Regions from separate parts of the Fundidesulfovibrio putealis DSM 16056 genome, predicted to be linked through region 2. Evidence: riboswitches for the same ligand, from Rfam matches in the RefSeq annotation. Region 2 holds a riboswitch; each other region holds the start of a gene.
What was found. Region 2 has a riboswitch for cobalamin ahead of cbpA (modified peptide precursor CbpA). Riboswitches for the same ligand answer to the same signal wherever they lie in the genome.
Positions count from the first base shown of each region.

Region 1: linked by a shared signal. The riboswitch ahead of cobT (nicotinate-nucleotide--dimethylbenzimidazole phosphoribosyltransferase) and the one ahead of cbpA (modified peptide precursor CbpA) in region 2 are both predicted to bind cobalamin.
Region 3: linked by a shared signal. The riboswitch ahead of G453_RS0110505 (sirohydrochlorin cobaltochelatase) and the one ahead of cbpA (modified peptide precursor CbpA) in region 2 are both predicted to bind cobalamin.
Region 4: linked by a shared signal. The riboswitch ahead of G453_RS22740 (radical SAM protein) and the one ahead of cbpA (modified peptide precursor CbpA) in region 2 are both predicted to bind cobalamin.

Region 1 covers NZ_AUBQ01000003.1:396,141-403,483, forward strand. Annotated here, with positions in the region: gene G453_RS0101920 (D-sedoheptulose 7-phosphate isomerase) at 1-473, shown strand, start outside; gene G453_RS0101925 (FmdB family zinc ribbon protein) at 598-840, shown strand; gene hemC (hydroxymethylbilane synthase) at 837-1,763, shown strand; gene G453_RS0101935 (hypothetical protein) at 2,175-3,542, shown strand; gene G453_RS0101940 (hypothetical protein) at 3,633-3,827, opposite strand; gene cobT (nicotinate-nucleotide--dimethylbenzimidazole phosphoribosyltransferase) at 3,916-4,995, opposite strand; cobalamin riboswitch at 5,105-5,278, opposite strand; gene G453_RS0101950 (ATP-dependent 6-phosphofructokinase) at 5,390-6,721, opposite strand; gene G453_RS0101955 (glycosyltransferase family protein) at 6,791-7,343, shown strand, end outside.
Region 2 covers NZ_AUBQ01000004.1:258,186-265,528, forward strand. Annotated here, with positions in the region: gene G453_RS0104125 (DEAD/DEAH box helicase) at 1-2,222, shown strand, start outside; gene G453_RS0104130 (universal stress protein) at 2,341-3,231, opposite strand; gene cbpB (peptide-modifying radical SAM enzyme CbpB) at 3,497-4,954, opposite strand; gene cbpA (modified peptide precursor CbpA) at 4,951-5,058, opposite strand; cobalamin riboswitch at 5,134-5,340, opposite strand; gene serB (phosphoserine phosphatase SerB) at 5,470-6,681, opposite strand; gene G453_RS0104150 (glycerophosphodiester phosphodiesterase) at 6,906-7,343, shown strand, end outside.
Region 3 covers NZ_AUBQ01000013.1:86,439-93,781, reverse strand. Annotated here, with positions in the region: gene G453_RS0110510 (FecCD family ABC transporter permease) at 1-291, opposite strand, end outside; gene G453_RS0110505 (sirohydrochlorin cobaltochelatase) at 464-1,366, opposite strand; cobalamin riboswitch at 1,504-1,688, opposite strand; gene G453_RS0110500 (glycosyltransferase family 4 protein) at 1,820-2,896, shown strand; gene G453_RS23430 (glycosyltransferase family protein) at 2,884-4,059, shown strand; gene G453_RS27910 (YIP1 family protein) at 4,127-5,806, shown strand; gene G453_RS0110485 (hypothetical protein) at 5,817-6,152, shown strand; gene G453_RS23425 (hypothetical protein) at 6,236-6,964, shown strand.
Region 4 covers NZ_AUBQ01000005.1:249,819-257,161, reverse strand. Annotated here, with positions in the region: gene G453_RS0106550 (ribonucleoside triphosphate reductase) at 1-1,717, opposite strand, end outside; gene G453_RS22740 (radical SAM protein) at 1,727-2,428, opposite strand; cobalamin riboswitch at 2,720-2,917, opposite strand; gene G453_RS0106540 (glycosyltransferase family 39 protein) at 2,955-5,342, opposite strand; gene plsY (glycerol-3-phosphate 1-O-acyltransferase PlsY) at 5,342-5,938, opposite strand; gene G453_RS22735 (ribonuclease catalytic domain-containing protein) at 5,952-7,343, opposite strand, start outside.

The DNA of each region.
Region 1 (7,343 bases), on a different contig from region 2:
TCTTCTGCGGCAACGGCGGGTCCGCCGCCGACGCCCAGCATCTGGCTGCGGAGTTCGTCAACCGCTTCCAGCTGGAGCGCCCGCCGCTTCCCGCCATCGCCCTGACCACGGACACCTCCATCCTGACCGCCATCGGCAACGATTACGGTTTCGACCAGGTGTTTTCCAAACAGGTCCAGGCGCTCGGGCAGCCCGGCGACGTGCTGGTGGGCATCACCACCTCCGGCAACAGCCCCAACGTGGTGGCAGCCATGCGCGTCGCGCGCGACAAGGGCCTGACCACCATCGCCATGACCGGCAAGAACGGCGAGGTCGTCCAGTTCAGCGACCTGGCCATCCTGGTGCCGAGCACGGTCACGGCCCTGGTGCAGGAGATCCACATCGCCTGCGGACATCTGATGTGCAAACTGACCGACCATTACCTTTTCGAGGCCGTGGTGGAGCTCAAGCCCTACCTGGACGCCACGCCCTAGCGAGGCGTTCCCGCACGCCCGCTTCTTGTGAAGTGAAAAGGGCAAGAGTAGTATGATTACCCCTGAAAAGCATGTTCATGTTTTTCAGGGATGCGACACCAGCGCGCCTCAAGGAGCGACCGACATGCCTATCTACGAATTCCGCTGCGAAAGCTGCGGAGAGGATTTCGAGGAACTCGTCTTCGGCGGGGCCACGCCTCCCTGCCCCAAGTGCGCCTCCGAGAAGGTGCACAAGCTCATGAGCGCCTGCCGCCACAGCGCCGGGCACAACCCCGGCGGCTACCAGGGCAACACCATCCCCGCACCGCGCGCCGGTGGCGGCGGATGCGCCGGATGTTCCGGCGGGAGCTGCTCCACGTGCAAATGAACATCACCATCGCCACGCGCGGCAGCAAGCTGGCCCTCTGGCAGGCCAATCACATCAAGGCCCTGCTGGAAGGCCGACACGCCGGTCTTTCCGTCTCCCTGCTCATCCTCAAGACCCAGGGCGACAAGATTCTGGACGTCCCCCTGGCCAAGGTGGGCGGCAAGGGCCTGTTCGTGAAGGAGATCGAGGACGCCCTGGCCGACAAGCGCGCCGACCTGGCCATCCACTCCATGAAGGACGTCCCCGTGGAGCGTCTCGCGGGCCTGACCCTGGGGGCCATCCCCGAGCGCGAGGACCACGCGGACATGCTCCTCTCCAAGACCTTCCAGAGTCTCGCCGAGCTGCCCCAGGGCGCGACCATCGGCACCTCCAGCCTGCGCCGCCAGTCGCAGCTCATGGCGCTTCGCCCGGACCTGAACATCCAGATGCTTCGCGGCAACCTGGACACCCGCGTGGGCAAGCTCATGGACGGCCAGTACGACGCCATCGTGGTGGCGGCCGCAGGCCTGAACCGCCTGGGTCTCACCGCGCCCTGCATGGTGCGCCTTTGCGCGCCGGACTTCCTGCCCGCCGTGGCCCAGGGCGCGCTTGGCATTGAATACCGCGCCGACGACCAGCGCATCCGCGACCTCACCGCCTTTCTGGACCACCCCGACACCCGCGACGCCGTCAGCGCCGAGCGCGCCTTCCTGGCGCGCCTGGAGGGCGGCTGCCAGGTGCCCATCGCGGCCTTCGGGCGCATCGACGGCGGCGACGTGGCCCTGACCGGCCTCGTGGCCGACCCGGACGGCACGGTGATGATCCGCGCCGAGAAGCGAGCGCCTCGCGCCGAAGCCCAGGCGCTCGGTCGCGTCGTGGCCGAAGAGGTCATGGAGCGCGGGGCGGCGAAGATTCTCGAGGCCGTTTACGGGGCCGGGAAATAGTGCGGGACGCCTGCGTGACGCGGGGAGAGAAAAGCGGAGGCAGAAGAATAAGATGCCTCCGGCGGCCAAAGGGACTGAGTCCCTTTGGAATCCCCAGTAGCTTCGCGTATCGCCCTGTTACTCTGGAATATTCTGCATGCATGGTCATGAAGCGCGCAAAGCCGCGCTTCATGCCTGTTTTCTTGAAATCGCCGTCTTCGGCGATGGCTGGCCGCCGGGATAAGCCGCTTTGGGCGTTCCCGGCGGAACACCCCGCCTCCCCCCGCTCCGGCCCGACCCCGCCTGCACACGACGCGAAGCGGAAAGCCGGGTCCAGGGGAGGCTTCTCCCCTGGCGGGTCCAGGGCGGAGCCCTGGTCTTCTCTTCGCCTTCGCCTTTGCCTCTCTCCCTCTCCCCCCGTGAGCCATCACCATGCCGCGCACTGACAAGCTCCTGTCCGCGCTGTGGGGGCTTACGCTGGCGGCCACGCTGTGGTGCGTGGCGTCGATGGCATTCACCAGCGCCTACAAGGCCCACCCGGACGAGAAGGACCACGTGGGCGCTGGCCAGTACTACATGGAGTACTGGGACCCGCCGCAGCCCGGCGATGAGCGCGCCAGGGGGGCCTACAGCAACTACGGCGTGTCGTATCTGCACCAATTGGACGCGGTGTACTTTTTCGCGGGCAAGTTCGCGCGTGTGGTGAAACCCCTGGCCGGGGAAGACTATCTGGCCCTGCGGCTGTTCAACGTGGGCATGTTCGCGCTGCTCATGACGTTGTGCTGGCGGATTCCGGCGCGGTATCGGGTTGGAGTGCTGCCGCTGTTCATCTCGCCGCAGGGTTGGTACGTGTTCAGCTATTTCAACGGCGACGCCCTGCCGTTGGCCCTGAGCTTCATCACCGTGTACCTGTTGGCGGGTCTTTTGCGGGATGAAGCGCCGGGCGCTGGGGCCGGAACAGGCGAGTCAGCCGTGTCGATGAGGCAGGCGGGACAGACGCGCCGGTTGCTCCTGTTGGGCGCGACGCTGGGGATGATGTCGATCTCGAAGCAGAATTACTATGTGTATCTGGCGTATTTCGGCGCGTTCTGGGGCTTGGCGGTCTGGCAGTCGCGGCAGCGGCCCGTACTGCCGCTTCCGAACCTGAGGCAGGCCGGGCTGGCGCTGGCATTGGCAGCGGCCATTTTCGGCGTGCGCTACGGCGTGCACGCCTGGGTGGTGCGCGATCAGGCCCCGGACGTGGTGGCCAAGGTCGCCGAGCAGTTCGCGGCCGAGGAGTTCAAGCCCTCAAAGCAGGAAAAGGGTGAGGGCTTCTGGGGTTCGCGCATGCGCTCCAAGGGCGTCACCCTGGTGGAGATGTTCACGGGCGAGTGGAAGTGGCACGTGTTCACCTTCCGCAGCGCCTTCGGCAAGTATGGCGGCATGGAGATAGAGGCCCCGCTGATCTTCTACCGCTACATCGGCTGGGCGTTCTGGGCCTTCATGGCGCTCCTGGCCGTGAACATGGCCGTGTGCGGGCGTCAGGCCAGGGAGGCCTGGGGGCTGTGGCTGGTGTTCTCGCTTCTGACCGTGGGGCAGTCGCTCTGGCACTCCTGGACAGCGGACTTCCAGGCGCAGGGCCGCTACCTGTTCCCGATACTGGCCATGACCGCCTGCCTGATGACGCGCTTTTGCAGCGTCGAGCCCGCCAACCTGACAGCCGCGCGCCTTCGCCTGGGCCTGTGGGGCCTGGGACTGACGCTGTGGGGCATGTCTCTATGGTCCTTCGTGGCCGTGGGACTCGCTCGCATCCCGAGATAGCCGCTGTTTGGCGTACCCCATAGGGGATTCCAAAGGGACTTGTCCCTTTGGCCGCCGGAGGCTTTCCCCCACTTCATACTGTCTCGGAATCTAGACCAGTTCGTTGATGACGTGTCCGATGATTCCTTCCTGAATCACATGAATCACCTGATCGGCGGGGGGCGTGGGGATGATGACGTGCCCTGGCGGGTGCGCCACGGGGTCGCCCGGCGGGTGCGCCACGATGGCGTCCGGCGAATGCACAAGGCCATCGTAGGTGGCTATGTGGACCAGACCGTCGTTCATGGCTGACTCCGGGCGTTGGGGTGAGGACGGCCCGAAGAGGTCCGTCCTTCCCACACAATAATTCCTGCCGTGAAGTTTGTCGACTCCCTTATTCAGACGTGCTGACGCCCGCCTGGGCGAAGGTGGCCATCTCGTTGAAGATGGCGGCCGCGCCGCGCAGCAGCACGAGCGCCAGGGCCGCGCCGGTTCCCTCGCCAAGGCGCAGGCCCAGGTCCAGGAGCGGCTTGGCGTTAAGGGCTCGCATTACGGCCTGATGGCCCGGTTCCGCCGAGGCGTGGCTGAAGAAGCAGCAGTCGGCTGCGGCGGGTGCGATGCGGGTGGCGGCTACGCAGGCGGCGGTGGAGATGAACCCGTCCACCAGTACGGCCATGCGGTTTGCAGCGCCGCCCAGGATGAGCCCGGCGATGCAGGCGATCTCGTAGCCGCCGAGCGCCGCCAGCACGTCCAGCGGGTCGCCGGACTCGACGGCGGCCCTGTTCACGTCGAGGCAGGTGGCGATGACGGCGGCCTTGCGGGACACGCCGCCCGCGTCCAGCCCGGTGCCGGGGCCGGTGACGTCCTGCGGGGAGAGCCCCAGGTAGGCGCAGAACATGGCCGTGGAGGGCGTGGTGTTGGCGATGCCCATGTCGCCGGTGCCGATGGTGCGGCAGCCGCGCGCGGCGGCATCGCCAGCGAGCCGGACGCCCAGCAGCAGGGCTTCCAGGCACTGCTCGCGGGTCATGGCCGGGCCTTTGGCCATGTTGGCCGTGCCGGGGGCCACCTTGGCCTGGATCAGCTTGGGGTGCTCGGGATAGGTCCCGCCTGCACTGCCTGCGTCCACCACCAGCAGGTCCGCCCCGGCCTGCCTGGCCAGCACGTTGATGCCTGCGCCACCGCTTACGAAGTTCAGCACCATCTGCCGGGTGACCTCCTGGGGGAAGAGGCTCACGCCCTCGGCGGCCACGCCGTGGTCGCCCGCGCAGGTGAAGATCACGGCGGGGTCTGCTGCGGGGGCTTTGCCGCCCTGGATCATGTACAGGCGAAGGGCCAACTCTTCCAGGCGGCCCAGGCTCCCCTGGGGTTTGGTCAGGCTGTCCAGGTGGGTCTGCCCGGCTGCGGCCAGGGACTGGTCCACGGGGGTGATGCGGGCGAGCAGGGCCTGGTACCGGGTGTCGAGCGTGGTGGTCATCGTATGAATCCTCTGTGAAAGAGAGTGGTTGCGTGCGGACGGCGCAAACAAAAAATCCCTTGGCCCCAGATGATGGGGTCAAGGGATCGCCTTTACCATGGGTTCAATCCGCGAAACGATTCCGGCCATTCGTCTTCAGGCTCGCGAGTCATCCTCCGCCAGCCCTTCCCATCCCGTGAGGGACAGTGGTTTCGCTGGCTTCGTCTTCGCATACTGCGGCGGGACCGCCACGGATTTGCACCGTGTTCCGTAATGGCCGGATATGGTCGGGAACGGCTAGCCCGGCAGGACGAGCGTGTCAAGGCCGGGTGCAGGCGGCATGGTTTGGCCATGACCCCGGCGACGCAGTCGGGGGGCTGCTCCTGGAAACAGCCCCCCGTGCATCAAGAACGTGTCAGGGGCAGGCTGGGGTCGCGCTGAGCTGGCTCTGTCCGGTGGAGTCCATCACCTGCTGCCAGTAACTGGTATTCAGGTCCATCTGCTTGCGCCCGAGGGTGACCAGCGGCAGGGGGATGTGCACGGGAATCCCGTGCAGCTGGCTGACCATGAGCCCGGTCTTTCCGGCCATGCCCGCATGCACGGCCATGGCTCCCAGCATGTTGCAGTGGGCGCGGTCTGCGGCTCCGGCGGGGATGGAGCGGATGATGTAGCTTGGGTCGATGAATTTGAGCGTGATGGGCAGACGGTCCGCGAAGTGGCTCTTGATGCTCGAAAGCAGGAGCTTGCTGATGTCGCCCAGGATCTTGTTGCCGGAGGCGTCGGTCAGGCCGGATTCCGGGAGCAGGTGCTGGCCCGCGCCCTCGGCCACCACGATCACGGCGTGGCCGCGCCGCCTGAGGCGCGCCTCCAACTGGGGCAGGAACCCGCCGGGGCCTTCCAGGGCGAAGGGCATCTCCGGCACCAGCACGAAGTTCACTTCCTTGATGGCCAGGGCCGCAGCCGCCGCGATGAACCCGGATTCGCGACCCATCACCTTGACCAGCCCTATGCCATAGGGCGCACCGAGGGCTTCCACGTGGGCGCAGCGGATGGCCTCGATGGCCTTTTCCACGGCGGTGTCGAAGCCGAAGGTGCGCGCCACATAGTGGATGTCGTTGTCCACGGTCTTGGGGATGCACACCACGGCGGTGCGCAGGTTTCGTTTGGCAGTCACCTCGTGGATGGCCTGGGCGGCGCGCAGCGTGCCCACGCCCCCCAGCATGAACAGCACGCCCACGTTCAGGCGCTCCAGGGCGTCCACCACGTCCTCGGGGTTCTGCGGCCCGCGCGAGGAGCCCAGGATGGTGCCGCCGAACTCGTGGATGTCGGCCACGGCCTGCGTGGTCAACTCCACCACGTCGGGGCTGGATTTGGGGATGAACCCGGCCAGCCCGTAGCGCACCCCCAGGATGGAGGACACCCTGTAGCCGTGGTGCGCCTCCATGACGATGGAGCGGATCACGTCATTGATGCCGGGGCACAGCCCCCCGCAGGTCACGATGGCGCACTTGGTCTTGGGGGGGTCGAAATAGATCTGGCAGCGCGCCCCGGCCTGCTCCATGGCCGCCGGGCGGGCGCGCCTGCCGGATGCGCCGTGCGTGATGTCCACCAGAACTCCCTGGCCGTCGTCCACGAAGAGCGAGTTGGTGCGCGGGTTGGGAATCTTGGCCTGCCCGAGAGTGGGGATGCGGGTCTGTTCGGGGGTCAGCTCAGGCCAGGGCTGGCCGGTGCGCTCGCTTTCGTGCATGATGGGGCCTCGGGTGGGGGATTATCGAGTTCATTGGATAAATAGCCTTCGTCAAGGCGGTATGACAAGATGAAAACCCTTTCGGGACGGACCTTCTTTTTCATCCCGCCCGTGCGCCGGGCCGCTGGCGGCGTGGCGGTGCTGGTGCGCATGGCGCAGTACCTGCGTGAGGCCGGGCACGACGCGCGCCTGGCCCTGCGGGACCGAACCGGGTGGAGGCCGGACTGCACCGGACTGCCCGAGGACGACTTCTCCGAAGTGGAGCTCACCCCGCAAGACGCGTGGGTGGTCCCCGAGGGCTGGGTGAACGCGCTGACGCCGGGGCTCAAGGCCGGGGCGCGCTGCCTGTCCTACGTGCAGAACTGGGCGTATCTCTTTTCCGGCCTGCCTCAGGGCGTGGACTGGCGGAGCCTCCCGGTGACGCTGTTTGCGGTGTCTCGTCCCGTGTCCTGGTTCATCGGGCAAAGCCTGGGGGTGGACGTCCCCATCCTGCGCCCCGGCATCGACACGTCAGTGTTCGCGGCGCCGGAGCAGAAGCCCGATCGGCTCACCGTGTCCTACATGCCCCGCAAGAACAAGGCCCTGGCCGAGCAGATCAGGGCCGTGATCGCGGCCAGGGGCA
Region 2 (7,343 bases):
TCTGGACCAAGTTCCCCACCTCGGACCTCCACGGCCAGCAGGAATTCCTGGAGCGCATGAAGCCCAATTTCCTGCCAGCCAACTACAATCCCAAACTCTACCTGGACGAAGAAGGAAGCCTGCTGACCCTCCAGGTGCAGAACATCTACGAGACCGAGCACGGCGACATCTTCCAGGAAGGCCCCAACCCCGAGCTCCAGACCGGCTCCTACGCCTTCGAGGGCAAGAGCTTCCTCCTGGCGCGCGACCAGGACGCCGAGGCGGCCCTCATCGCCCAGCTCCAGGAGATGGAGTTCCAGCCGCGAAACAACGCCAACTGGTTCCTGGAGCCGGAAGAGGCCATCGTCTTCCTGTTGGACGCCTACCCCAAGCTGGTGGAAAAGTACCGCGTCTACGGCGAGAAGAACCTCACCCGCTACAAGGTGCGCCTCTCCCAGCCGGTCATTGTGGCCGAGGTCGAGTCCGACGAGAAGGAAAAGTGGTTCGACCTGGAACTGGCCGTGCAATACGACGACCAGCGCGTGCCCATCGACAAGATCTGGAAGGCCTGGACCCAGGGCAAGCGCTATGTGCAGCTGAAAGACGGCTCCTACACCAGCCTGCCCGAGAGCTGGCTCAAGCGCATCGGCCACAAGCTGCGCGCCCTGGGCTACGACCCGGACAAGCCGCCCCAGAAGCGCTTCAAGCAGTTCGAGGCCCCGGTGCTGGACAAGATCCTTGAGGATCTGCCCGAGGCGCACACGGACTCCTTCCGGAACAGCCTGCGCGAAAAGATCCATAGTTTCGAGGAGATAAAGCCCATCAAGCAGCCCGCCGAGCTGAACGCGCAGCTGCGCCCGTATCAGCTCCAGGGCCTGGCCTACCTGAACTTCCTGCGGGAGTACGGTTTCGGCGGCATCCTGGCCGACGAAATGGGCCTGGGCAAGACCGTGCAGACGCTGTCCTTCATCCAGCATCTGTCCGACAAGGGAAACAAGGCCCCCAACCTGATCGTGGTGCCCACCTCGGTGCTGCCCAACTGGGACCGCGAGGCCGAGAAGTTCGTGCCGAACCTCAAGCGGGTCATCGTGTATGGGGCCAAGCGCGAGGGGATGTTCAAGAAGATCGCCGAGTCGCAGCTGGTGGTCACCACCTATGCCCTGCTGCGGCGCGACCTGGATGAGCTTTTGAACTTCGAGTTCAACTCCATCATCCTGGACGAAGCCCAGAACATCAAGAACCCCAATACGATAACTGCGCGGTCCGTGCGGCGCCTCAACGGCAAGATGCGCCTGTGCCTCTCGGGCACGCCCATTGAGAACAACCTCTTCGAGCTGTGGAGCCTCTTCGAGTTCCTCATGCCCGGCTTCCTGGGCAGCCAGAACTCCTTCCAGCGCGGCATAGTGAAGCCCATCAAGGACGGCGACGAGGAAACCCTCGACTACCTGCGCGGTCGCGTGAAGCCCTTCATCCTGCGCCGCACCAAGTCCGAGGTGGCCAAGGACCTGCCGCCCAAGGTGGAGAACGTCCAGTACTGCGCGCTCATCGACGAGCAGGCCGAGCTGTACTCGCAGCTGGCCAAGAAGCTGCGCGATCAGGTGCTGCGCGACGTGGACGAAAAGGGCATGGCCAAGTCCCAGATGTCCATCCTGGATGCGCTTTTGAAGCTGCGCCAGATCTGCTGCCACCCCAGGCTTCTCAAGCTGGACATGCCCGGCGTGAACACCAACCTGCCCTCCGGCAAGTTCGACACCTTCAAGGACCTCGTCACCGACGTGGTGGAGGAAGGCCACAAGGTGCTGGTGTTCTCGCAGTTCGTGCAGATGCTGCACATCATCCGCAGCTGGCTGCAAATCAACCAGACGCCCTTCTGCTACCTGGACGGCTCCAGCAAGGACCGCTTCGAGCAGGTGGACCGCTTCAACAACACCCCGGAAATCCCGATCTTCCTGATCTCGCTGAAGGCGGGCGGCACGGGCATCAACCTGACCAGCGCGGACTACGTCATCCACTATGACCCGTGGTGGAACCCCGCCGTGGAAAATCAGGCCACGGACCGCACGCACCGCATCGGCCAGAAGCGGCAGGTGTTCAGCTACAAGCTGATCTGCTCGAACACCGTGGAAGAGAAGATCCTGAAGCTTCAGGAAATGAAGAAGGGAATCGCGGATGCGATCATCCCTGGGCAGGACGCCTGGAAGAGCTTGACCAGGAACGATCTGGAGATGTTGTTTGAGGTGTAGAGCGACCAATCCCGACGCATAATAAAAGGCCGGTCCGCAACACGCGGACCGGCCTTTCAAATTTCAGGACAGGACTGCGTGTGCCGCAGTCCCAATTCATGCAGCGTCTCCGAGACTCCTAACCACCAGGCATCTGGAACTTCCGGTTGATGCTCACCACCGGGCACAACGCCCGAAACGCCACATGGACCACGGTCGATCTCTCGAACGCGCAGTCCAGGTCCGCCTCGCGGGTGTGGTGGGCCATCACGATCACATCCACCCCGCGCAGCCGGGCAAGCTTGAGGATCTCCACCGCCGTCTGCCCTTCATAACAAACGTACTCCACGTCCTTCACGTCCTTCACCATGTCGCCGTACTCGACGTTCATCCGGGTCATGCGCTCCCCGGCGATGCGGCCGATTTCCTCCTGAGGCAGGTTCGCGGCCCCGGCGTCGGCATCCAGGACGCTGAACACCGTGAGCTTCGCCCCGCACTTCCTGGCCAGTTGGGCGGCGTACTCCACGCAGAAGCTGTCCTTTCCCGAGAGGCCCGTGGCGGCCAGCACGTGCCGGAATATCTGCCCATCCGAGGAAACGGGGTGGGTGACCAGCATCACGGGGTGATGTGCGTTTTGGATGACGCGCTCCAGAGTGTGTCCGACCCTGGTCCAGAGCAGATCCTTCATCTGCGGTAACTCCCTCCTGTACGGGCACATCAGGATGAGGTCGGCCTCCATTTCGCGCGCCATGCGCAGTATCTCCACATGGGGGACCCCCTGGGCCACGACTATCTTGTGCCCCGGCACCCCAGCGAGCCTCCCGGCGAAGTGCCTGGCCATGTCGGTTTCAATCTTCTGGAGTTCCTCCGGTCTGTCCAGCAACTCCGCCTCGCCCCACTTATGCTCGAAACCCTGGACGTTCAGGAGCACCAGATTCGATTCAAAACGCCGGGCGAAGGTGATGGCTACATCGGCAGCTTGTTCGCAGGACTTCGAGGACGTGACGGGGGCCAGGATGTTCTTGAACATGAGGCGCCTCCTTTAGGGATGATGGTCGTTGCGTATTTCGGGCGGATATCCGGCTTTTTCCTTCAACCAATAGCATGGCCTGGGACGCCTGGGAATATTATTCGGATTGTGGAAGACGAATTTTCCAGAGGGAATCCGTCAAGTCGGGCGGCGACACATTTCATGATCAGCGAAAAAGCAAAAGGCCGCGCATGCTTGCAGGCATGCGCGGCCTATCAAGGGCCAAATGCGCTGGAATGAAAATCTTCCAGTCGGCAAGGTCCCATTACAACCCCGTCAGCTCGAACACCGTCTCAGCCTCGCTGTCCCAGCCGTCCCACAGGAAGTCGTCGGCCTTGCCGTCGGCTATCAAGCGCAGCGCGTAGCGTGTCTGGTCTTCGTAGAACCCGCAGAACGCTCCCATGCGGTTCATGGCCCCGTTCATTTCGATGGCCTCAGCCGGGCACGGCGATCCGCAGAAGTGGCGGATGGCGCAGCGGTTGCACGGTGTGATGTCCTCCACCTTGCGGCCCGTGACCTGGGCGAAGGGGGCGCTTTGCAGCACGTCGCCGATGGCGTCCGTGAACAGATTGCCGCCCTTGAAGTGCGGCAGGCCGATGAACTCGCTGCACGGGAACATGTCACCGTTGGGGGCCAGGGCGAAAAAGCAACGCCCGCCGCCGCAGGGGGAGATGTCGCACATCAGCCGCCGGGCCGTGGGGGCCATGATGGCCAGCAGGATGTTGGCGAAGTTGGCCACCACCAGTTTGCGCCCGGTCTCGCGGTACAACTCGTGGCTGCGCTCCAGGGCCGAGACGAACTGCCGACCGGCGTCCTGGTCGCCTGGCATGATCTCTCTCGCGCCGGGCAGTGTGCAGCGCACGATGTTCAACAGGCAGGTCTCCACTTCGTTCGTGTGGAAGAACTCCACCACCTCGGGCAGCGTGGCGATATTTTTTGCGGTCACGGTGCAGATGACGTTGAACCCGGAGTAGCCGCGCAGCATGTCCATGGCCCGGCGCACCAGATGTGATACGCCCTCCCCGCTCCAGGTCTTGCGAGTACTGTCCGCGATTGCGGCGTCCACGCCGTCCAGAGAGATACCCACGCCCACGTTGCGCTCGGTCAGGAATTCCACGGCCTGTTCGTCCAGCAGGGTGGCGTTGGTCTGCACGCCGAAGCGGAAATCATCCTTGAAGGCCTCGATGCCCTGGAATACGGCTTCGCGGTTCATGAGGGGCTCCGCCCCGTGGAAGATGATCTGTGGCTTGCGGCCCTCAGGCATCGTGGCTGTGAAATGGGCCTTCAGCCTGGAAAGCGCGTCCAGCAGCGTATCGGGGCTCATGTGGATGCCCTTGGAGCGCATGTCGCCGGGGATGTAGCAGTAGGTGCAGTTCAGGTTGCAGCGCTCGGTGGGGTTGAAGTAGACCGCCGAGGGCGTGAGCCCGAAACGCAACCCATCCATTTCCTCGCGAAAGCGGCCCGCCTTGGCGCGGTAGGCGTCCAGGAACGAGGAGTCCGTCAGCGCATGGCCCAACTTGTCCTTTTTCACCAGGGACCAGAAGGCGCTGTCGGGCTCGATAAGGGCCAGATAGTCCGAGTGGCCGATGTCCACGGGCTGAAAGGTGGGGCCATGGCCGGTATTGATGAAGCGCGGCGAAGCCTCCGATGCTGGACCATGGACTGTATCAATGAAGCGGCCCCCGGTGGAGGCCGCTTCCGAGGCGTTGTGGTCGGGATTCATTTCGCTTTCTTGTCCATGAGGATGTAGTGCGACAGGCCTGTGCCGTCGGCGTTGCAGGATTTGCGGATGGCGATGACGTCCTTGTTTTCCTTCTTCTTTTCCATGTGTTCCTCCTGTGGTTGGCAACAAAAAAAGGGTTCTGACAGGCTAAGCCCGTCAGAACCCTTTACCTTCGGATTCCGATAGAGAGACGTACGACAGGTCTTCTGGCTCACGGATCGTCCGCTGGGGGGCAAGCCTTCCCAACGGAGAATATCCGCCAGTGGCCGGCAATGCGCCATGCCCTCCCGCGTCCCCGCTTACAGTGGTGGGTCCGCCACGGATTCGCACCGTGTTCCGAGATGTCGTTCAATAAAATTAGCCAGATCGGATGGTGCTGTCAATGCACGTCCGCCCTTTCAGGCAGCTCGTGCTCAATCCGGTTCCCCTGGCTGCGGAAACAACACCAAAACGATTTGCGCCGCCGCGATTGCCGCATTTCATCCGCACGACCCATTTCCCTGGGAAATGGAGCCCTACTCCATGTCCCTGTCCCTGAACCCCAGCAGGTAGAGCACTGCGTCCAACCCAAGGGTCGAGATGGCGTGCCCAGCCCCTTCCTTGACCACGGGTTTGGCCCGGAAGGCGATGCCAAGGCCAGCCAGGTTCAGCATGGGAAGGTCGTTGGCGCCGTCGCCCACGGCGATAGTCTGCATGAGCGAGATGTTCTCGTTGCGGGCGATGCTCTGCAACAACTCCGCCTTGCGCTGGGCGTCCACGATCTCACCGTCCACCTCTCCGGTGAGCTTGCCTTCCACGATGCGCAGCTTGTTGGCGTGAACATAGTCGATGCCGAGCTTGGCTTGCAGTTTCTCGCCGAAATAAGTGAAGCCGCCGGAGATGACCGCCGTCTTGTAGCCGAAGCGCTTGAGGTTTCGCACCAGCTTCTCGGCGCCGTCGTTCAGGGGAATGTGCTCCGCAACTTTTTCGAGCATTTCAGAGGGCATGCCTTTCAGGAGGCTCAGGCGTTTAGCCAGGCTCTGGCGGAAATCTAGTTCGCCGCGCATGGCCGATTCGGTGATGGCCGAGACCTGTTCGCCCACGCCCCAGGCCTTGGCAAGTTCGTCGATGACCTCCACCCGGATGAGCGTGGAGTCCATGTCGAAGGCCACCAGCCTGCGGTTGCGCCGGAAGGCGTTGTCCTCCTGCAGGGCGATGTCCACGCCCATGTCGGCGGCGATGGCCAGGAAGGCCATGCGCATGGCGCGCACGTCGCCGGGATTTCCGCGTACCGAGAATTCAATGCAGGCCGGGCGTTGCGGATCGGCGTCGTCCAGGGGCGGGCGGCCCGTGAGGCGGTTGACCGATTGGATGTTCAGGCCGTTGGCGGTGAGCACCTGGGCCACGGCGGCCACCTGGCCGGCGCTTATGGTGCGCCCCAGCAGGGTGACTATCCAGCGGGGCTTCCCGGCGGCGTCCACCCAGTGGCTGTATCCCTCGGAGCTGACCGGAGTGAACTTGCAGCTTATGCCCATCTCATGGGCCTGGTAGAGCAGGTCCTTGACCACGGCAGCGGCCTCGCCGCCCTCGGGGATGCGGATCAGCATGCCAAGCGACAGGGCGTCGTGGATGACGGCCTGTCCCATGTCCAGTATATCCACGCCGTATTGGGCCAGCAGGCTCGAGACGGCAGAGGTGATGCCGGGGCGGTCCGCCCCGAAGATGTGTACGAGCATGAGGTCTTTCATGAATGATCCTTGCGTACGGAAAGTCGGCGGATGTTTCCACAAAACGCGTCCGGGGTAAATGGCGGAGTGCGGGCTTTGCAGGGAGGTGCGCGCCATAGCATACCGCCCCGCTCCGGGCGGCGGCACGCAAAATATTGCATGCCGGAACCCCGCCGACACGCGCCGGATGTTACTGAAACTCGCGCGATTGAAACAACGAACCGACCAAACAACCGGGAGACACCATGCGATTTCTTCAGTATTGTCTGGCTTTCATCGCCCTCATGACACCCATGTTGGAGGAAGCAGCCATGGCGGCATCCAAGGCCCCCATCGTCATCGGCCATCGCGGCGCCTGCGGCTACCGCCCGGAACACACCCTGGCGTCCTATGAACTCGCCATCGAGATGGGCGCGGACTTCATCGAGCCCGACCTCGTCTCCACCAAGGACGGCGTGCTGGTGGCCCGCCACGAGAACGAAATTTCGGGCACCACGGACGTGGCCGAGAAGTTCCCGGCCCGCAAAGCGACCAAGACCATCGACGGCCAGAAAGTCGAAGGCTGGTTCACCGAGGACTTCACCCTGGCGGAACTGAAGACCCTGCGCGCCAAGGAACGCCTGGAGTTCCGGGACCACTCCCACGACGGCAAGTATGAAGTGCCCACCTTCCAGGAAGTCATC
Region 3 (7,343 bases), on a different contig from region 2:
CAAGGTGTAGGAATCGGCCAGGGGGTTTCGCAACACGCCCTGGAAGACCGCCCCGGAAAGCGCCAGAGCGCCGCCCACGGCCAGGGCGGTCATGACGCGCGGCAGGCGCACGTCCCAGACCAGGGCCTGGGCCACGTCCGGCACCTGGGCCAGCCAATCGGGCCGGCCCAGAAGGCGCGCCGCCAGGATGCGCAACGTATCCAGCGCGGGCACGGACACGGTTCCGCTCCCGGCGGCCACCAGGATCATGGCCGCCAGGGCGGCCAGCATGACGGGGAGGGGTTTTCTCACGCCGCGCTCCCGGCTGGACGGACGTCCGGCGCGCAGCAGGACGCGCCGTCCAGGAGGGCGGTTTCCCAGAACGCCCTCCCACCGACCCACCCGCCGCGACTGTCGCGGATGGCCACGGCTGCCAAAACTGTCCGGCAGCGGGAAGGGCGGAAAAGGGCGCAGTCCATGAACGCTACCTGAGCCTCTCGAAGGCGCTCTTCAGGTGCTCGATCCAGATGTCCGCCAGGGGGGACGCGTCACCAGTGCCCCTCAGCACCGGGGTCACGGCGATCCCGGCTCCGGTCATCACCGACTTCCAGGAGTCCGGCTCGTCGCCTGCCAGATCGTTACGGGCGTGGTCCCCGGCCACGGCCAAAAAGGGCATCAGGTGCGCCTTCTTCACGCCGCTCTTCCTGAGTTCCGCCAGCACGTCCTCCCGGGAGGGCGCGCCTTCCACCGTGCCGATGAACACCAGCGGGTCCTTCTTCCAGACGTGGTACTGCAAGGCGGCGTAGTACACGTCGGCGGGGTGGCGGGTTCCGTGTCCCACCAGCACCACGGCTTCGTCGCTCTTGCGAGCCTTGGGGACGCTGGCCAGCAGGGCGTCGGCCACCTTGGCCACGTCCTCGGTGGTGGCCATGAGCGGCAGTCCCACTTCCATCTGCTTCATGCCCTTGGGCATGCCGGAGAAGGCCTTGGCAGTGGACAGAATGTCGTGAAACTCCGCGCCGGGGATGGTCTGGAGCGACTGCACGGCCACGTGGGTGAAGTCGTCGTTCATCATTTTGGCCAGGGCCTCGGCGGGGGAGTCGAGCTTCAGCTTCTTCTCGGCGGCCAGCTTGTGGCGCACGATCCTGGAAGAGTAGGCCATGCGCACGTCCACGCCGGGGAAGGCCTCCTTGGCTTTCTTCTCGATGTTCTTGTAGGCCGAGTCAGCGCCCGGGACGGTGGTGCCGAAGGCCACCAGCAGGATGCCCTTCTTGTCGGGCTTTTTGTCCCCGTGGGCGTCGGCGTGGGTGGACCAGCCCGCCAAAAAGGCCAGGACGAACAGGGCGGCGAGGATTCTTCTGACAGGGTCGTGGACGGTGAAGCTCATGCGATGCTCCGTATGGTTACGGCTGTGGGCGAAGAGAAAAAAAAGGCCGCTTCTCTCCTGCAAACAGGAGGGAAGCGGCCCGATTTTGCCCTTCTCAGGAGGTCCGAACACAGCAATAGCCCGTTGCCGCGCCGGAAACAGCGGTCTGCGGTCAGGCAGGTCTTCCGGCTCGTTCCGGCTGCCCCGGCCTTCCCAGGATGTACTCCCAGTGGCCCACGGAGGAGGCAGCGCTTCATGAAACTTACGGCGGCGGGACCGCTCCCGGATTTCACGGGATTCCCTATTCTCCCGACAAGCGGGCACCTGACTCCCGCCGCATAGCCCCATGCCGGGGGGGTGTCAATCAAGACCCAGGCGTGCGATCGGACCCGCGCGGAGTGCGGCAGGGCCGGGAGCGCTGCATCACGGCTGCCCCAACTGGACTCCGGCCCCGTTTCAGTCCATAACCCGGCCATGAATCCCGCTCCCGCAGTCCGCGTCCTGCATGTCGTCAAGTCGTTGGGGCTTGGCGGCACTGAAAAGGCCATGCAGCTCATGGTCACGCACCTGGACCGTTCCCGGTTCGCGCCCTTCGCGTACAGCCCCGTGGACGGCGAGCGCCGCGAACTGCTGCGCCAAAACGGCGTCCCGGTCATCGTCGGCGGGGACCTGCTTTCCGTGCTGGAAAAGCTGCGTCCGGACGTGGTCCACCTGCACCGCGCGGGCTGGCCGGAGCCTGCGTTGCTCTCCCCGGTGAAGCGCTTCGGCCCCAGGGCGGTGGTGGAGACCAACGTGTTCGGCAGGCTGGATGATTCCCCCCTGGGCGGCGTGGTGGACCTGCATCTGGTTGTCTCGCGCTTCTGCCTGGAGCGACTGGCGGCGGACAACCCATCGCTGGACGTCTCGCGCTACCGCGTGCTGTACAATCCCGTGGACACGGACCTGTTCGCCCGGCTCACTCCGGAGCACGATTTTTCGCGGCCCGTGGCGGGCAGGCTGTCGCGGCCCGACCCCGGCAAGTGGTCCGGGCTGGCCTTCGACATGCTGCCGATTCTGAAGGCCAGCGAGCCTGGCTTCCGCTTCCTGGTGATCGGGGCCACGCCTGACTTCCTGGACTTCGTGCGCGATCACGACCTGGGACAAAACGTCGAGTGCCTGCCGCCCGAGTCCCGCGACGAGGGGCTGGCGGACTTTTTCGGGCGGGTGAGCCTCCTGGCCCACGCCAACGACACCGGCGAATCCTTCGGCATGGCCATCGCCGAGGCCATGGCCGCAGGGCTCCCGGTGGTGACGCACCCGGCTGCCGGAAACCGCGACAACGCCCAGCTGGAGCTGGTGGAGCATGGCGTGACCGGGTTGGTGGCCGCCACCGTGGAAGACTACGCCCAGGCCGTGCTCTGGCTGTGGCGGCACCCCGAAGAGGCGCGGCGCATGGGCGCGGCGGGGCGCGAGAAAGCCGCGCGGCTGTACCGGGCGCAGGAGATAGCCCGCCAGCTGGGGGATATTTACGACGACCTGCTCGCGTCATCGGGAGAAAAATGCCGGACCTGAACGCCCTTTTCGCCGCCTACACCAGCGCCGTGCTCTCCTTCTCCATGGAGGCGGAGCAGGGCGGGTACGCAACCGTTCCGGCGCGATTCGACGCGAACGGACCGCTTGCGCGCCAGATTGTCCGCGCAGGCCACTGCGTGCTGCTTGGCGTGGGGCGCGGCGAATTCGCCCGCGAGGTGGCCGCATCGCTGCCGTCCGGCACGGGCTTCACGGTCTGCGAGACCGACGGCGATCAGGCACGCGCGTTCGGCAACGGCCTGCCGCTGCTGGCCGACGCCTCCCCGGTTGCCCTGGCCTTCACTCTCTTAAGCGCCGGGCTCACGCGCCCTCGCGCCGTGTGCGTCCTGAACCCCGAAGTGGCGGACGAGGCGGCGCTTGCCCGCCTGAAGACCGTGCAGCGGCTGCACGCGGCCTATGCGCCGCTTGCGCTCCCCACGCCCGCAGATCCTGCCGGTCCAGCTTCGCGCCTCAGCGTGGCGGCCATCCTGCACCCGGACGAACCCGGCCTGCCGGAATTCTTCGCCGCCCTGCCGCAGACGGCCTTCGAGGCCGTCGTGATATGGGACGCCCCCTCGCCGCCGCCGTCCCCGCCGCCATGTCCCATTCCGGTGCGGCACCTGGCGCATCCGCTCGAAAACGATTTCGCGGCCCAGCGCAACCGCATGCTGGCCGCCTGCCGGAGCGAGTGGGTGCTGTACCTGGACGGCGACGAACGCCTGGACCCGGCGCTTTGCGCCCTCCTGCCCGCGCTTGTGGCCCAGGAGCACTGCGCAGCCTTCGCTTTTCCCCGGCTGGGCATCGGGCCGTCCGGCGTCAAGATCGGCTGGGGCCTGTGGCCTGATCTGCAACTGCGCCTTTTCCGGCCCGGTCCGCAGGTCCGGTTCGTGCGGCCCGTGCATGAGCGCCTGGAAGGGCTCAGCGGCCCCACCGGCCTGATCTGCGGAGGCTTCATCCGCCACCTGAGCGACGTGCTCAAGGACCGCGAGGCACTGGCCCGCAAGCACGCCCTGTTCGACGCGGCCGGAGGCTTCTCGGGCGGCTCGACGGGCCTTCACCGCCAGAACCGGGAGTATCCCGTTCTCCCCGAGGCGTTCTTCGCGGCCCTCACGCCCAGGCCCATGATTGGCGCGTGGCCGGAAACGGTACGGTTCCAACCCCTTTGACGTTGATTTGCGCGCCGAGGCGGGCTAAGGCCTTCCCAGGCGTCAAGCCAGATATGAAGGTCCACCGATGCGCATCGTCTGCCCGCAATGCGGCTACAGCAGGGACATCCCCACGGATAAAGTCCCGGCCAGCTCCAGCATAGCCACCTGTCCCAAGTGTCAGTTCCGCTTCCGGTTCAGGGGGAATCAGCCGTCCGTTCAATCCGAACCGGCGGTGGAGGAACCCGTGTATCCTCCGAGGCCCTCGCGCCCCGTGCGCCCTGCGCGCGATCCCGAGCCCGCCTCCCGCATCCACGCGCCCTACGAACCCCGCTCCCAGCGGGCCTACATGCCCGAACCCGAGGGCGATCCCGAGCACTACGGCCATATTCCTCCGCGCCCCCAGGCGCGCTGGCTGCCGGACGACGAGCCGGACCAGTTCCAGGCGAAGCCCTATGCCGGCGAACGCCGCCGCGCCCCGGACCCAAGGCAGGATTACGGCGGCCCCGACCACCCCTTCGGCAGCCCCGGAGACGACCGCTTCCCGCCCCCGCGCGGAGGCGACGGCTTCGAGGAACCCTCCAGGCAGCCCAGGCCTGAGCGCCATATCGCCTGGGAACCCTCCGGCGACCTTCCGGACGCGGCTGACGGCGGCTCCTTGCGTGAACTCCAGGCGTCTGCGCCAACTCCCCCCATCGACCGGGTGGAGAGCGCCATCCGCCGTGCGCAGGAATATTGTCCCGAACCCAGGCAGCCCCAGCAGCCCCATTCGGATGAACCCCGCCCGCAGGCCTCCTCGGACGAATTCGGTCGGCTCGGCGCGGACCCGACAGGCCTGGCAGGCCTTGCAAATCCGGTGGACAAGCTCGACCGTGAGCCCCTGCCCCGCGAATACGCCATGCCAAACGCTTCGCCTGCGCCCGGCCAGCCTCTCTCCGGCCATGACGGTCATGACGGGCAGGACGACCCCCAGGCCCCGCAGCAGGGCGAAGCCGTGGCAGGCGAGGACTCCGTGCGCGACATCTGGGCCAGGCTCCAGGCCATGGGAGGGCAGCCCCCCCCGGGCCGCGCCGCGTCCGCGAACTCTTCGCGCCAGTCCCAGGCCGAACCCGGCATGGAGGCGCACCAGCCCAAGGCCGTGCTGCCCTACGCCGTGGCTCCCTGGGAACAGCTGGAGCTTTACGGGGCCGTGCCCTCGTTCCTGAACACGGTGAAGACCATCCTGCTCAAGCCCGGCGACTTCTTCGACCAGCTCCCGCCCTTCTCCGGCAAGATCCGCCCGCTGCTGTTCGCCAACGTGGTCTGTCTGGCCTCCATGATCTTCGGGCTCATCTGGTTCCGCTTCGGACTCGGCCCCAACCTCTCCGACCTTGGCCGCACCGACGGCTTCCAGGGGCTCGGGGCCGGGATGATCGGCAGCCTCGCCTGGCTCGGGCTCTCGCCCATCCTGGTCACGGCCTTCGTGTTCCTGGACGCGGCGCTCGGCCATCTGCTGCTTGGCCTTCTGCGCTCGGCCTCCAAACCCTTCGAGGAAACCTTCCGCACCATCTGCTACGCGGGCGCGCCCTGGATGCTGACGGTCTTGCCAGTTTCCTGGCAGTATCTTATTCCTATCGTATTGATCTGGCACATGACGCTCCAGGCCATCGGCCTGAAAAAGCTGCATCAGGCCGGATACCCGCAGGTGCTCGCCTCGGTGCTGGTGAAGTGGTCGCTGTATTTCATGGCCTCGTTCGCGGTTTTGCACGTGCTTTTAACGCGCAGGTAGGAGAAATGCCGTGTTCGCCTGGCTCACCCGAAGTATCGGCAAGGCGCTGAACCGCCGCCGAGTGGCGCGCGAGACCGGCCCCAAGGCCTTCCAGGACCTCTCCCGGGAGTTGCGGGAACTGGCCGAAATCGCCACGCGCGTCTGGCCCCAGGAAGCCACTTTCCAGGACAAAATCCGCAGCATCCGCGACGAGATGGATCAACTGGACGAGCTGACGGCCAAGCCGGAATTCCGCCTGCTGCCGCTGAAAAAACGGCTCGAACTGCGCGAGAGCCTGCTGCACTCGAAGACGCAACTCATGGACACCGTGTCCACCGCGCCCCCGCCCACCATGCGCCCCCAGTAAACTGGACGGGTTGCGCCAGATCCTATTTGCTAAGGGTCCGTTTTTTGCTTGATGACCCGAAAAACAGCCCGCGAGGCCTCGCCATGAAACGTATCGCCATGATTTTGGCGCTCGCCGCCCTGCTGGGCGGCTGCGCCGTTGACCCGAAACTGACCGAACAGTCCGTGCTCTATGTGGACGTCCACGTGAAGCGCAACAACCCCTCCGTGTACGTCCAGCCCCTGAACGCGCCCACCCGGCCCTTCAAGGCCGTGGTGCTGCCCTTCGCCGTGCAGCAGGACGTCTACAACGCCCGCCACCTCTCCAAGCAGCTTACCGAAGTATTCGCCAACACCTGGATGCAGGATCAGGTGTTCCCCACGATCTTCTTCGAGCCCACCGCAGAAGGCCTCACCAACGAACAGGCCATCCTTGTGGCGCGCGATCGCGGCGCGGACTGCGTGGTCACCGGAAAACTCGCCTACATCCTCGCAGGCGGCACCCGCTCGGATTCGGCCGTGTCGCTGTCGTTCGAAATCTTCGACGTCAACTCCGGACAGCGCATCTGGGCCATGTCCCAGGCCGGGCGCATGGACCCGGATCGCAGCGCGGACATGATCTTCTTCAGGCGCGAAAGCCGCATGCCCCAGGACCCCCTGTGGTCCATCATGACCGCGCTGGGACACGACACCGGCGGCCCCATCAAGAAGTGGAACTCCGGCATGCAGTTCCAGTCCTCCGGGGCCAGCTCCGTGCAGGTGCCCGCGCCCAAGGACCACGCGCCCCCGCCGCCGCCCAAGAAGCCGCTGCAGAGCTCCAACCTGGAGAGCTAGTGCCGCGATTTTGAAAAACATGAATATGTTTTTCAAAATTAAAATAAATGGTTTTGGCTGGTTGTCTTGAAAGTCCGTTTGGACGGGTATTGAGGACGCAACACGAGGCATATTGGGGCGCTGCCCTGCTGGGCTCCGCCCAGACCCGCAAGGGCTCTGCCCTTGACCCGGCGGGCTCTGCCCTGCACCCGCTGGGGGAGAAGCCTCCCCCAGACCCGGCTTTCCGCTTCGCGTCGTGCGCGGGAAGCTTGAGGCGGGGCTTGGGCTGAGGGCTGTCTCGTTCGTGTCCTGGCGGGCGGGCTCGAACCGATTTGAAGACGATTCGTCGCCCGCCCGCCAGAACCCGACCGCGACAACCCCCAACCCCAGCCATCGCTGA
Region 4 (7,343 bases), on a different contig from region 2:
GGGCGGCGATCACGTCCTCGCTCAAGCCCACGGGCAGGTTGGTGGAGTTGGTGTAGTACGGCACGTCGTCGCCGGAGGCCTGGATGTCCGCGTAGAGGCCCTTGTCGATCTTGGCCAGGCGGTAGCTGGTGCCCTCGGCGGGGGTGGCTTCCAGGTTGTAGAGGTGTCCGGTCTCTTCCTGGAAGCGGGTGGTGACGTCGCGCAGGTGGTTCAGGGTGCGGGTCATGAAGCGCACGCCCGCGTCGGTCTCGATGCCCTTGCCCAGGATGTTCAGGCAGGCCTCATGGCCGCCCACCAGCCCGATGGTGGAGAAGTGGCCCTTGAAGCCGTTCTTCAGGTAGCGCGAGGAATAGGGGAACATGCCGCGATCGAGGTGGCCCTGGATGAGCTTGCGTTTGAACTCCAGCCCGTCCTTGGCCAGGGTGGCGTACTCGGTGAGCAGGTCCAGGAAGTCTTCCTCTCCCTGGGCCAGATAGGCGAGCTTGGGCAGGTTCAGGGTGACCACGCCGATGGAGCCGGTCAGGTCGCCCGCGCCGAACAGGCCGCCGACCTTCTTGCGCAGCTCGCGCAGGTCCATCTGCAGGCGGCAGCACATGGAGCGCACGTCTTCAGGCGAGAGGTCGGAGCTGATGAAGTTCTGGAAGTAGGGCGCGCCGTACTTGGCGGTCAGCTCCAGCAGGCGCGTCCCGATGGGCGAATCCCAGGGGAAATCTTCCGTGACGTTGTAGGTGGGGATGGGGAACGAGAAGATCTGGCCGTAGTAGTCGCCCTCGGCCATCACTTCCAGGAAGGCCTGGTTGAACATGTCCATCTCGGCCTGGAACTCGCCGTAGTTCTGGTCCTGGAATGCGCCGCCGATGATGGCGGCCTCCTTGGCGATGTGCTTGGGCGCGGTCAGGTCGAAGCTCAGGTTGGTGAAGGGGGTCTGGCCGCCCCAGCGCGAGGTGGTGTTCAGGTTGAACACGAACTTCTGCACGGCCTGGCGCACGTGCTGGTAATCCAGCCCGTCGTGCCGGATGAACGGCGCGAGGTAGGTGTCCACGTTGTTGAAGGCCTGGGCGCCGGCCCACTCGTTCTGGAGCGTGCCCAGGAAGTTGACCATCTGGCCGAGCGCCGAATCGAAGTGCTTGGCCGGTCCGGCCGAGGAGCGCCCCTCCAGGTTGAAGCCTTCCAGCAGGAGGTCGCGCAGGCTCCAGCCCGCGCAGTATCCGGCGAGGCCGAAGGACAGGTCGTGGATGTGGAAATAGCCGTGGTCGTGCGCGGCGCGGACTTCCTCGGGGTACTTCTCCAGGGCGTAGCGGGCCTGCACCGTGCCGGAGAGGTGCAGCATGAGCCCCTGGAAGGAGTGGGCCATGTTGGCGTTCTCGGACACGCGCCAGTCGGCCTTGGAGAGGTAGGTGTCGATGGTGTCCTTGATGTCCAGGTACGCGGCCTTCTGCTCACGCAGGGTGCGGCGCTTCTCGCGGTAGATCACGAAGCGCTTGGCCACCTCGTACAGGCGCGACTCCATGAGCACGCGCTCCACCATGTCCTGCACGTGCTCCTGGCGGGGCACGTCCACCCCTTCGAGTTTCTCCTCGACCTTGCGGGCAACGCGCTTGGCCAGGATGGGGTCCTGGATGCCGCTGGCTTTCAAAGCCTTGAGGATGGCCTGGGCGATGCGCTCCAGGGACCAGGTTTCCAGGCAGCCGTCGCGTTTCTGTATCTGAAGGGGCATGGGATCTCCTTAACTTGAGGCGGGGGGCATATACGTTTGTTCTTTCAGGACGAAACCGGCGGGCAGGGAGTCCCTGGCCGCCTGGACGTCTTCCGGCGTCAGACCGGGGACCAGGGTGATACGGAATAAGAATGATTGCGGATGCTTGCGGGCCATGGCGAAGACCATCTCCAGGCGCTCGCGCGCAGCCTGGGAGGAAACGCCCCCGCCGGTGAGCTCGGGATACATGTGCCAGGGGCCTTTCACGTCCACGGCAAAGACCGTGTCCGGGCAGCGCGCCAGCACGGCGGCCACGGCCTCGGGCCGCAGGCCGTTGGTGTCCACCTTCACGGCGAACCCCAGCGCGAAGAGTTTCTCCACCAGATCAGCGAGGCCGGAGTCCAGCGTGGGCTCGCCGCCGCAGACCACCACCCCGTCCAGCCAGGGCTTGCGGGCCGCAAGCGATGCCAGCACCGCTCCGGTCTCCAAGGGGGGATGGAGCTCGGGGGTGAAGGCCAGGGTGGCGTTGTGGCAGGTGGGGCAGCGCAGGTTGCAGCCGCCCAGGTACACCACGGCGCAGGCCTTTCCGGCCCAGTCGCTGAGCGTGAAAGACGTCACCGCCCTGATCCTGGCCGGGTCCTGTCCGGGGGAGCGCTCCAGCGGGGGGACCGGGGCTGCGTGGACGCCGTGACCGAGTGAGATGGCTGGGATGGTGGGGGTGTGCGTGTGCATCGTGGTTACGATATGCTCCTAGCAGAAGGCGTTTCCGCAAAAAAGAAAATAATAGTTCAACATATCAGCAACTTCCCTAACTGAATATGCAACTGCTCAAACGGCCTGGATTTATCAATTACGAAAAAATGCAAAGGGTTCGGCGCGGGAAACGACGGAGAAGGGCATCGAGAGCCGCCTGCGCCCAGGCTCGGCTTTCGACGCGTCGTGGACGCCGCGCTCACGTCGCCAGAAGGCGGACTGCGGCGAGGCCACGATCAGTTTGCGGGAACCATGACCCATTCGCGGGGTCAGGCCGAAACTCCCCAGGAACGTCTTCTGACTTCCGGCCGGATGTGCGCGGAGGCCTTCCCGGATGGTCTCTCCATCCAGTGGCCTGCCGCCCGTGAGTGCCGGTTACAGCAGCGCGCCTGCGACGGATTTGCACCGTCTTCCGTTTTCCGGGGCGATGCGATGATTTAGGCCCTCCCTGAGGGCATGTCAATTTGAAGAGCGGCCACGCCGGGGCGACCCAGGCGTAACCGCTCTACTGCTCGAAGAAAATAGTTCCGTTATTATTCCAGAGCTGGGCCCACCTGCCCACCAGCACGGCCTCGACGCGGTAGGCCCCGCCGACCCGAAGCGACGGATCCAGGCGGATGGGATACTGGCCCGACACAGGCGTCCAGGCGCTTTCGCGGCCACGCAGCGCCAGGAGTTCCTCGCGTCTGCCGTCCGGCCCCAGTTGATACAGGGCCACAGCGGACCCGCCGCCCACGCGGGGGTAGACGGCGAGCAGTTCCCTGCCTGGCTGGAGTTCGGCCACAAGGCTGGCCGCAGTGTCCGGCGAGGTTGATTCAAGCCTGCTCCAACCTGGCATTTGCTCATCCGGGACGTTGCGCAGCAAAGGCGAGACGGAGTCAATCTTCTGCTTCACTGTGCTTGCAGCCAGGAACCGCTCGGCCAGAAAATTGCGCAGGGCGTTGTCGCGTCGGCGCTCGGCCATGGCCTCCAGGCAGCCCGGCGTTGCCGGGGCGTCCGGCGAGCCGCAGAAGGACGCCTCCAGCCCCTCGAAACGCAGGGTCTCGTAGTTGCCGCCGGGAAACCTGGGCGTAAGCGGCGCGCAGACCATCTTCACCCGCACGGTCAGCCTGGAAAACGGCGCGGCGCGCTCCAGCACAATGCCCGCCTGGCTCCTCGGGTCCGGCCCCATGGATATGGGGTGCGGCGCGGGCGCTTCGCCGTCAAAGGCAGTCTCCACCGTCAGGTGGTTGCCCTTGCCTGTGTTGCGGTAGAACAGGTTCAGGACGATTGTACCCGGAGCGCCGCCCGTTTCGTTGGCGAACACGTATTCCAGCATCGCCTCGGAGTTGTTGCGGGTGGCCATGGCGAACGGCCCGCGCGCGTCCTGGAAGAATACCGCGTCGCGAAGAGCGCCCACGCTGCGGTAGAATCCCGCAAGGTCCATGGGCACGGCCACTGGGCGTGAGCGTTCGCGCACCGTGAAGACCGGGTCGCGCTCCACGGGCAGCGTGAACAGCCGGACGTTCTCCTCCAGGCGGCGCACGCTCTCGGGTCTGTGGCGCTCCTCGAAGTCCTGCCAGCCCTTGGCGAAGTACCCGTAGTGCAGGTTGGCCAGCACGTGCAGCCGGATTGCCCGGTCCTGTGGGGTGATGGTCTGGGAACGGAACCGGTTGGGCTGCGGTCCACGGTCTGCGTACCAGTTCAGGCCGTTGCGGAAATAGTCGTTGGTGACCACCAGCGCGTCCGCAGGCCCCATGCCGGAGGGGACTTCCCGGGCCAGGAGCTTGTAATTGGTGCCGATCACCCGGTCGCGGTAGCTGTCGACCTCGTAGAAGCGGTCATGGGCGGGCCACAGGAACACCACGCCCCCGGCCATCCCCAATGATGCGGCCAACAGGGCATGACGCGATCCGGTCAGGCGCAGGGAGGCCGGAAGCGCGGCCATGGCCAGCGCCGCCAGTGGAATCACGTGGCTCAGGTGCCTGGGCCACAGGTTCCAGGTCATGCCCGCGCCCACCAGGGCCAGCGGCGGGAGGAATACGAACAGCGCGACGATGAAGCCGCTCCAGGCATCGGCGCGCCACAGGAGCATCAGCCCCGCCAGGAACCACAGCGCGAAACCGCCCCAGACCCAGGGGGCGTCGAACGAGAACAGGTTGCGCAGGAAGTTCTCGCCCACCACGGCCAGGGAGTCGCCCAAAGGCATGGGCTGCGCCAGAAATTCCCCCACGATGCTGCTGCGCATGAAGAAGAACCACGCGCCCGCGCCCAGGGCCGCCGTGCAGGCCGAAAACCCCGCAACCGCCAGCCAGCTCAGCGGACTCCTCCCCGCAGCCCGGCGGACAATCAGGTAGAACGCCTGCGCCGCCAGCACCAGCACCCCCAGGTTGTGCAGCAGCACCATGAACGCGTCGGCAACCAGCAGCCAGGCCAGCAGGCCCCGCCTCCCGGATTTCTCCGCACGAAGCATCAGCAGAAGCGTCAGGCTGAACAGGAAGACCGTAAGCCCATAGGGGCGGATGTAGCGGGAGAGGTACAGATGGTGCGTGTTCAACGCGATCAACGCCGCCGCATAGAGCCCGAGCCGGTCACCATGCAGCTCCCTGCCAAGCTGGAACACCACCCAGATCGTGGCCGCACCGGCCAGCGCCGACGGCAGGCGCAGGAGGAAATCCCCCGAATCCGCCGCCAGCAGGGCCTTTACGATCATGTAGAAGAACGGGGAATGGACCTCGATGCGCCTGGAAAGCTCCAGGATGTACTCCATGGGATGGCTGGCGTTCAGCGGGACGAGGATCTCGTCCATCCACTGGGACGGCACGCCCAGGTTATACACGCGCAGCACGAATCCCAGCGCGACCAGGAAAGCCAGGCACGCCTGGGCGGGCGTTCCCCCTGAAACCGGACGCATTACTCGGCTTTCTTCTTCCAGGGCTTCTCCTCGCCGGTCAGCAGGCGGGAGATGTTCTCCTTGTGCTTCCAGATGACCAGCCCGGCGATGACCAGGGTGACCGTCACGATGCCGGACTTGCCCAGCCACAGCACGGTGAAGGGCAGGCTGGCCGCCAGCAGCAGCGACCCCACGGACACGAACCCCGTGGCCGCGATGGCTCCGGCGCACAGGATGCCCGAGACCACAATCGCCCCCGGCGCAAGCGCCAGGAAGGCCCCGATGGTGGTGGCCACGCCCTTGCCGCCCTTGTAGTGCAGGAAGACCGGGAACATGTGGCCGCACACGCAAGCCAGGGCGGTCAGGGCCGGGAACCAGCCGGAATCCGACATCTGCCAGGCCACGGCCACCGGCACGAAGCCCTTGAGTGCGTCCAGGAGGAGTGTGGCCACGCCGAGCTTCGTTCCACACAGGCGCGCCACGTTGGTGGCCCCGATGTTTTTGCTGCCAGCGGCGCGGGGGTCGATGCCGCAGGCCGCCTGGGCGATGAACAGACCGAAGGGGAAGGACCCGGCCAGATAGGCCAGCCCAAGCCAGAGAAGTTTCGCGAACAGCATATCCGCCTGCTCCTTAGTCTTTGTCTTGATCGTCCGTCTGGAACCAGTCGCCCACGTCGGGCTTTTCCTCGGCCTCTCTCGCGCTCATCACCCGGAATTCGTTGGTCAGCGGGTCCACCCGGCCGAGCTTCAGCCAGTAGCGCTGCCCCGGCTGGAAGTTCGATCCCAGCACCTCGCGCCCGGTGCGCACGAACAGCTGCAAATCGAGAATCGACAGGCTGACCAGTTGCCCGCACTCTTCCAGGGCCACGGCTTCGAACTCTTTCTCGCGGCAGTGCTCGCGCATGTACACCAGCTTCCAGTAGCGCGGCCTGTAGCGCTGCACCTGCCCCACCGCGTCCAGGCGCGAGGTGATCTCCGGCAGCTTGGCCACCAGCTCCTCGCGGGTGTAGCGCGGCGCGCCCGTCTCCAGAAACGCCTGCACCTGGGCCAGGTTGACCAGGTCCGAGAGCCTGCGCAGCGGCGAAGTGATCGGCGCGTAAGCGTCCGCCGCGAGGCTGGCGTGGCGCATGGGGCGCACTTCCATGGAAGCCCCGGCCAGCTGCTTCACCACCCGGTGCATGTCCACGGGATGCGTCCAGACACCGGCGCAGCCGTGGGGGATGGAGATGTCCTGCACGCGGTGCAGAAGCGCAACCCCGTGCTGACCGGCCCATAGAGCCATGGACGCGTTGGCCAGGATCATGAGCTCGCTCACGGTCATCTGGGCCCTGGGGTGGTCCTCCGACGGGCCGATCTCCACCTGGACCGCCTCGGGCGGCCCGGAAAGCGTGATCTTGGGCTCCGGCCTGTCGATTATCACCGCCCCGCGCTCGATGCGCGCCGCGCGAAGCATCCCGGCCAGCTCGCAGGCCGCGCTGACTGAGTCCGGCGCGCTGCCCCGCTCCAGGGCCTCTTCCACGCCCTCGTAGGTCAGGTTCGCGGCCACGCGCACCCAGCCCATCCTGGGCGCGAACTCTTTCACAGCGCCCGCCTCGTCCAGGGTCCACTCCAATATCAGTGAGGGCCGGTCCTGCCCGGCGGTCAGGCTGTAAAGACCGCAGCCGATTTCCTCGGGCATCATGTGGCTGACGCATTCGGGCAGGTACAGGCTGGTGGCCCGCTGCCAGATGGCCCGGCCAAGCGGACCGTCAAAATCAAGCGACAGGGTCGGGCGCGCCAGGGCCATGCCCACGCGCCAGCCGTCCCCAGTCTTCTCCACATGAAAGGCGTCGTCGATGTCGCGGGTGGTGGGCGAGTCGATGCTCAGGTACTCCACCTGCTCGGGCTCGGCCCGCTTGGCCTCGAAATCTTGCTTCAGGGCCGCGATCTCCCCCGCGAAGGCCACGCTCCATTCGTCCCCGGCATCGTATCCGGCCTGGTCCAGCAGCGCGTTGTGGTGCGGCGGCACCACGCCCCACTCCAT